Regions from separate parts of the Castellaniella daejeonensis genome, predicted to be linked through region 2. Evidence: predicted binding sites of a transcription regulator. Region 2 holds the regulator's gene; each other region holds the start of a gene.
What was found. The regulator NrdR, encoded in region 2, represses ribonucleotide reductase genes. The targets are predictions, from matches to a motif close to CACNANATNTNGTG.
Positions count from the first base shown of each region.

Region 1: the regulator NrdR is predicted to act here: its motif matches at 1,029-1,042, upstream of ABD022_RS03415 (ribonucleoside triphosphate reductase).
Region 3: the regulator NrdR is predicted to act here: its motif matches at 713-726, upstream of ABD022_RS11915 (ribonucleoside-diphosphate reductase subunit alpha).

Region 1 covers NZ_BAAAFN010000006.1:326,377-328,643, reverse strand. The annotation lists gene ABD022_RS03415 (ribonucleoside triphosphate reductase) at 1-988, opposite strand, end outside; gene ABD022_RS03410 (hypothetical protein) at 1,274-1,960, shown strand; gene ABD022_RS03405 (DUF2249 domain-containing protein) at 2,108-2,267, opposite strand, start outside.
Region 2 covers NZ_BAAAFN010000009.1:58,466-60,732, reverse strand. The annotation lists gene glyA (serine hydroxymethyltransferase) at 1-985, shown strand, start outside; gene nrdR (transcriptional regulator NrdR) at 1,025-1,498, shown strand; gene ribD (bifunctional diaminohydroxyphosphoribosylaminopyrimidine deaminase/5-amino-6-(5-phosphoribosylamino)uracil reductase RibD) at 1,542-2,267, shown strand, end outside.
Region 3 covers NZ_BAAAFN010000015.1:476,190-478,456, reverse strand. The annotation lists gene ABD022_RS11920 (fimbria/pilus outer membrane usher protein) at 1-540, opposite strand, end outside; gene ABD022_RS11915 (ribonucleoside-diphosphate reductase subunit alpha) at 789-2,267, shown strand, end outside.

The DNA of each region.
Region 1 (2,267 bases), on a different contig from region 2:
TGACCACGCCCAGGGAACCCGTCTGCTCGGCCGAGCCGAACAGGCCGTTGCCGCGCTTGAGCAGTTCGCGCAGGTCCAGTTGCAGCCGGCAGCACATGGACCGGATCATGTTGGGCTTGAGTTCGGAGTTGATGAAGTTCTGGAAGTAGGGCAGGCCGTATTTCGCCGTCATCTCGAACAGCAGTTCCGAATTCGGGCTGTGCCAGTCGAAGTCGGGCGTGATGTTGTACGTGGGAATGGGGAAGGTGAATGCCCGCCCGCGCGCATCGCCGGCCATCATGACTTCGATGTAGGCGCGGTTGATCATGTCCATCTCGGCCTGCAGCTCGCCGTAGGTGAATGGCATTTCCTCGCCGCCGATCAGCGGCACCTGGGCGCGCAGGTCTTCCGGGCAGACCCAGTCGAAGGTCAGGTTGGTGAAGGGCGTCTGCGTGCCCCAGCGCGAGGGCACGTTCAGGTTGTAGATCAGTTCCTGGATGCATTGCCGCACTTCGGCGTAGGACATGGCGTCCTTGCGGATGAAGGGGGCCATGTAGGTGTCGAAGGAGCTGAAGGCCTGGGCGCCGGCCCATTCGTTCTGCAGCGTGCCCAGGAAGTTGACGATCTGGCCGACCGCACTGGACATGTGGCGCGGCGCGATGGCTTCGACCTTGCCGGGAACACCGTTGAGTCCCTCGTTGAGCAGCGTGCGCAGCGACCAGCCGGCGCAGTAGCCCGACAGCATGTCCAGGTCATGGATGTGCAGGTCGGCCTGGCGATGTGCCTGGCCGATGGCCTCGGGGTAGACGTGGCTGAGCCAGTAATTGGCGATCATCTTGCCCGACGTGTTCAGGATCAGGCCGCCCAGCGAATAGCCCTGGTTGGCGTTGGCGTTGACGCGCCAGTCCTGGCGGTGCAGGTATTCGTCGATGGAGCGGATCACGTCCACGTGCGGGACGGGGCGGCTGGCCGGTGTCCCGGCCGGGGCTTGATGCGTGGGGGGCGTCATCCTGTGTTCCTCTATATATTGTGTTCAAAATCAATATAGACACAATATATAGTGTTATTAGGATCCTTTCCCGATTTTTTCGGATAGCCTTGATGGGGGTCAAGAACAGGGATTCCGGAGCGCGCCATCGGCAGCCGGGCGGCTGCGGGTCTCCTGGTCCGGGCTGATTCTGTACGGCAGGCGGGGCAAGATCCTGACACACATGACCCGCCGCTGTGCCTGTTCCCCGGGCGGCAAACCCGCTATCGTGAAAGACCTGTGCGAATTCCATGGAGAGACGGAAACATGATGCGCTGGATCGGATGGCTGCTGGCGGCCGGGGGCTGGATTGCCCCGGCCGTTGTTCTGGCGGCGGGTGTGGCGACCGTGCAGGCGGGCGACCGGACACTGACGGTGTCCTTCGACGGGCCGGATGCGCGGGTCGATGTCGGCGGCATCGGCCAGGGCTACTTGCTGATGCGCGACGGCAAGCTGTATTCAGTCATGCGGGCCGCGGGCCGGCCCCTGGTCATGGATGGCGGTGCCATGGCGAGGCTGCTGGGTGGCGGGGCCTCGCAGCCGGCTCCCGACATGATCCGCTCGTTGACCAGCCTCCAGCCGACAGGTGCCCGCGAGACGGTGGCCGGCCGCGCGGGTGCCGTCTATACCGTGTCCTACCGGGACGAACAGGGGCGGGATCGCTCGGGGCGGGGCGTGCTGAGCAAGCAGCCCGAAGTCAGGGAACTGACGCGTGCCCTGGGACGGATGGCCGTCCTGCTGCAGGCTGCCGCCGGCCAGCCGGCGGATGGCGCGCGGCAGGTTCTGGATGCGCTGGAAGAAAAGGGCCTGGGCCTGCTCGCGTACGAACAGCAGTTCCGTGTGCAGCGGCTGGCAGCCACGCCGCCCGCGCCGGGAAGCCTGGACCTGCCGGTGCCGCCCACGCAGCTGCCGCCGGAACTGGGGCAGTTCCTGCAGGGATTGAGCCGGCAATGATCCGGCCTCTTGAAGGGCGAGAAGCCCGCCGGGTGAATCCGCCAATACAGCCACTACTGCAATCGCGGCCGGATCAGAGCCAAACTGAAAGGCCCGAGTCCGGTGCAATGCCGAACTCGGGCCTTGGCTGCCTGATCCCGGTGCGGCTCAGGGCACGATGTGGAAATCGATGACGATTTCACCGGGGTTGCGGGCCAGGTATTCGAACTGGATGTTTTCGCCGAAATGGTTCTTCAGCTGCTGCAGCAGCGGCAGGGGATCATGGTCGTTGCAGAAGCGCATGGTTTCACCGGGCTGCAGCGCCGAC
Region 2 (2,267 bases):
CGCCGAGGCCGCCAACGTGCAGCCGAATTCCGGTTCCCAGGCCAACCAGGGCGTGTACATGGCCGTGCTCAAGCCGGGCGATACCGTGCTGGGCATGAGCCTGGCCGAAGGCGGCCACCTGACGCACGGTTCGCCGGTGAATGCTTCCGGCAAGCTGTACGACTTCCATTCCTACGGCCTGGACGCCAACGAAGTCCTGGACTACGACAAGCTCGAGGAACTCGCGCGCACTCTCAAGCCAAAGCTGATCGTCGGCGGTGCCTCGGCCTATTCGCTGCGCATCGACTTCGAACGCATGGCGCGCATCGCCCACGACAACGGCGCCCTGTTCATGGTGGACATCGCCCACTATGCGGGCCTGGTGGCCGGCGGCGTCTACCCGAACCCCGTGCCGCATGCCGATTTCGTCACCTCGACCACGCACAAATCCCTGCGCGGTCCGCGCGGCGGCGTGATCATGATGAAGGCCGAATTCGAAAAGGCCATCAATTCCGCCATCTTCCCGGGCATCCAGGGCGGTCCGCTGATGCACGTCATCGCCGCCAAGGCCGTGGCCTTCGGCGAAGCCCTGCAGCCCGAATTCAAGGCCTATGCCGCCCAGGTGGCGGCCAATGCCCGCGTGCTGGCCGACACCCTGGTCAAGCGCGGCCTGCGCATCGTGTCGGGCCGCACCGAAAGCCACGTGATGCTGGTCGACCTGCGTGCCAAGGGCATCACCGGCAAGGCCGCCGAGGCGGTCCTGGGCCAGGCCCACATCACGGTCAACAAGAACGCCATCCCGAACGACCCGGAAAAGCCCTTCGTCACCAGCGGCATCCGCCTAGGCACGCCGGCCATGACCACGCGCGGCTTCAAGGAAGCCGAAGCCGAACTCACCGGCAACCTGATCGCGGATGTGCTCGACAATCCGAACGATGCCGACAACATCGCCCGGGTGCGCGCACGGGTCAACGAGCTGACCGCGCGCTTGCCGGTCTATCGTTAAACCAACCGGAACGGGCGCCTGCGGGCGCCCGCAGCGCAGATGAAGTGTCCGTTCTGCAGTTGTGCCGATACGCAGGTCGTGGATTCCCGGGTCTCCGAGGAAGGTGACACGATCCGGCGCCGCCGACGCTGTACGGCATGCGATCGCCGTTTCACCACCTACGAGCGGGTCGACCTGATGATGCCCGCCATCGTCAAGCGCAACGGCACCCGGGTCGATTTCGATCCGGCCAAGTTGCGCGACAGCATGGCCCTGGCGCTGCGCAAGCGCCCGGTCAGCGCCTCGGCGGTGGATGCGGCCGCCGCGCGCGTCCAGGAACGCCTTCTCACCAGCGGCCGTCGCGAGGTTCCATCGGATTACATCGGCGAGCTGGTCATGTCCGAATTGCGCCAGCTCGATCCGGTGGCGTATGTGCGCTTCGCCTCGGTCTACCGCAGTTTCGAGAACATCCGTGAATTCGTCCATGCGATCGACGAATTCCGCCGCGCGGACGATGCCGATGACAAGGACTGATTCTTCCCTTGATTTGCCGGGCCGCCCCGACGCAGCGGGCGGCGTGCCGCAAGCGCATCGCGGGGGGGCTTTCCCGTCCACCGAGGATCATCGCTGGATGCGGCGCGCCCTCCGGGTGGCCGAGCAGGCGCAGTTCGTCAGCAGCCCCAACCCGCGCGTCGGCTGCGTGCTGGTGCGCGACGGCCGCTGGCTGGCCGAAGGCAGCACCCAGCGGGCGGGCGGCCGCCACGCCGAGGCCCAGGCCCTGCACGAGGCCGCACTCCTGGGGGTGGACGTGCGTGGCGCCACGGCCTACGTCACCCTGGAACCCTGCAGCCATACGGGCCGCACGCCGCCGTGCGCCGATGCGCTGGTCGCGGCGGGCGTTGCCCGGGTCGTGGTCGGGCTCCAGGATCCCAATCCCAAGGTGGCTGGCCGCGGAATCGAACGTCTGCGCGCCGCCGGCATCCAGGTCGACGTGGGCCTGTTCGCCGAAGACGTCCTGGCCCAGAATCCCGGCTTTTGCGCCAGGATGACGCGCGGCACGCCCTGGCTTTGGCTGAAGTCGGCGTCGTCCTTCGACGGGCGCATGGCCTTGCCCGACGGGCGCTCGCAGTGGATCACGGGGGATGCCGCCCGCGACGACGGGCACCGCTGGCGTGCCAGGGCCTGCATGGTGCTGACCGGCATCGGCACGGTGCTGGCCGACGACCCCATGCTGGATGTGCGTGCGGTCGAGACGCCGCGTCAGCCGGTCCGCGCCGTGCTGGACACGCAATTCGTGCTGGGC
Region 3 (2,267 bases), on a different contig from region 2:
CGTCACGGCATAGTCCCAGGCCCCCGCGGGCAGGCGATCCTGGGAAACGGACCGGGCCAGCCCCACCCCGGCAAGACGCACGGACCGCCCCCAGCCGGGAGCGTCCGACGCCGTATTGCCCAGGGTCAGGCGATAGCCGGCGGAACTGCGGTAGCGCCAATTCCGTGCGCCCAACGCCCAGGCATCCAGGCCGGAGGAAGGCACCGAGCCGAACCTGTCCGGCGGTTCGGCCGGATCGGCGGCCGTGCCGAACCAGCGCAGGCCGACGCCGTCCGGGCGGTAGCGGTAGCCTTCCGCGGGGCCGTCCAGGAACAGCAGGTCGTAGCGGATTCCGGAATCCGGCGCCGAGCCGGATGCCCCCGCGTCCGGAGCCACATCGGACGGAACGTCGCGGGGCACGTCGGGAACGGCATAGCGCTGGGGAGCCAGGTCGATGAGCGCCGGATCGGAACCGGCGGCCTGCCAGGCCCGCGCCGGCACGATACCACCGGCGCCATGCAACAGAACCGACGCAGCCAACAGCCGGATGAGCCTATTCATGGGGTGACGCACAGAACCCCGGGCCGTGTCGTCCGGGGGATGAAACCAGGGGGGCCACACAGCCCGGAAGACCGCTGAAAAACCCCCGAAGCGAATCAGGGTACCACGACGGCAGGGGCAGTTGAAACCTCGAAGATGTTTCAGGAGGAGAAATTGAAACCACGCTTGCCCATACCATATATTGTGTTTATGATTTCCAACCGCACTACATGTAGAATTAAAAGCACTACCACCAAGGACACCCGGCCGTGATAAAGAACATCGTCAAGCGTGATGGGCGCATCGAACCCTACATCCCCAGCAAGCTCAACGGATGGGGCCGATGGGCCGCCGCCAACCTGGGCCAGAAGGTCGACTGGAGCAGCATCGTACTGCAGGCCGTCAGCACCATGCCCGAGACGGTCTCCACCGCCGACCTGCAGGAAAAACTGATCCAGAACTGCCTGGACAAGGGCACCTGGTCCTACTACCTGATGGCGGGCCGGCTCTACGCGTCCCACCTGCACAAGATCATCCACGGTCCGAAGATCCCCACCGTCAAGGAACTGCACGACCGGATGATCGCCGACGGGGTGATGGTGCGCCTGAACTACTCCGATGCCGAATACGCCGAGATCGAGTCCTTCATCGACCACGAGCAGGACTACGACACGCCGCACTTCTCGCTGCATTACATCCGCAAGAAGTACAGCCTGCAGAACCGCGTCACCCGGCAGGAATACGAAACGCAGCAGTTCGTCTACATGCGCATGGCCATGGCCCTGTCGGAAAACGAGCCCGCCGAGCGCCGGGTCGATCTGGTGCGGCGCTTCTACAAGGAATTTTCCGCCAAGCGGATCTCGGCCCCCACGCCCAACTACGTGAACCTGGGCACGAAGCTGCGCGGCTTTGCCTCGTGCTGCCTGTACGTGGTCGACGACAACGAGGCATCCCTGGCCATCGGCGACCACATCGCCTACCGCATGACGGCAGCCTCGGCCGGCATCGGCAGCCACCTGATCACCCGCAGCAAGGGGGATCCCGTGCGCGGCGGCCTGATCCAGCACCAGGGCAAGCTGCCCTACCTGGCATCCCTGGGCAAGGCCGTGCACGCCAACATGCAGGCCGGCCGCGGCGGCGCCTGCACCACCTACTATTCCGGCTTCGATCCCGAGGCCGAGGTCATCGCCTACCTGCGCAATCCGCGCAGCACCGAGGACCGAAAGAACCGCGACCTGCACTATGCGCTGGTCACCAACAAGTTCTTCGCCGAAAAGGTCGCCCGCAACGAAGAGGCCTTCTCGTTCAACGTGCGCACCGCCCCCGAGCTCACCCGGCTGTTCTTCGGCCCGGACTCGGCCGCCTTCAAGCGCGAATACGAGCGCCTGGAGCGCGACCCGTCCTTCAAGAAGGAATACTTCAAGCCGCGCGACCTGATCCTGACTTCGCTGAACGAGGCGCTGGAAACCGGGGTGGCCTACCTGGCCAACATCGACGAGATGAACCGCCACACCCCCTTCAAGGAGCCCATCCACTCCAGCAACCTGTGCCTGGAGATCAGCGAGCCGAACCGTCCCTACCAGGACATGCGCGACCTGTATTCCGACAAGGAAGTGGGCCACATCACGGTCGAGCTGGCCGACGGCACGACGCAGACCTTCAATTTCAATGCGCGGCTGACCGTCGCGGTCGCCGATTCCACCCTGCCGCGCGTCATCTTCGCCGGCGAACTGAAGGCGGGCGACGAC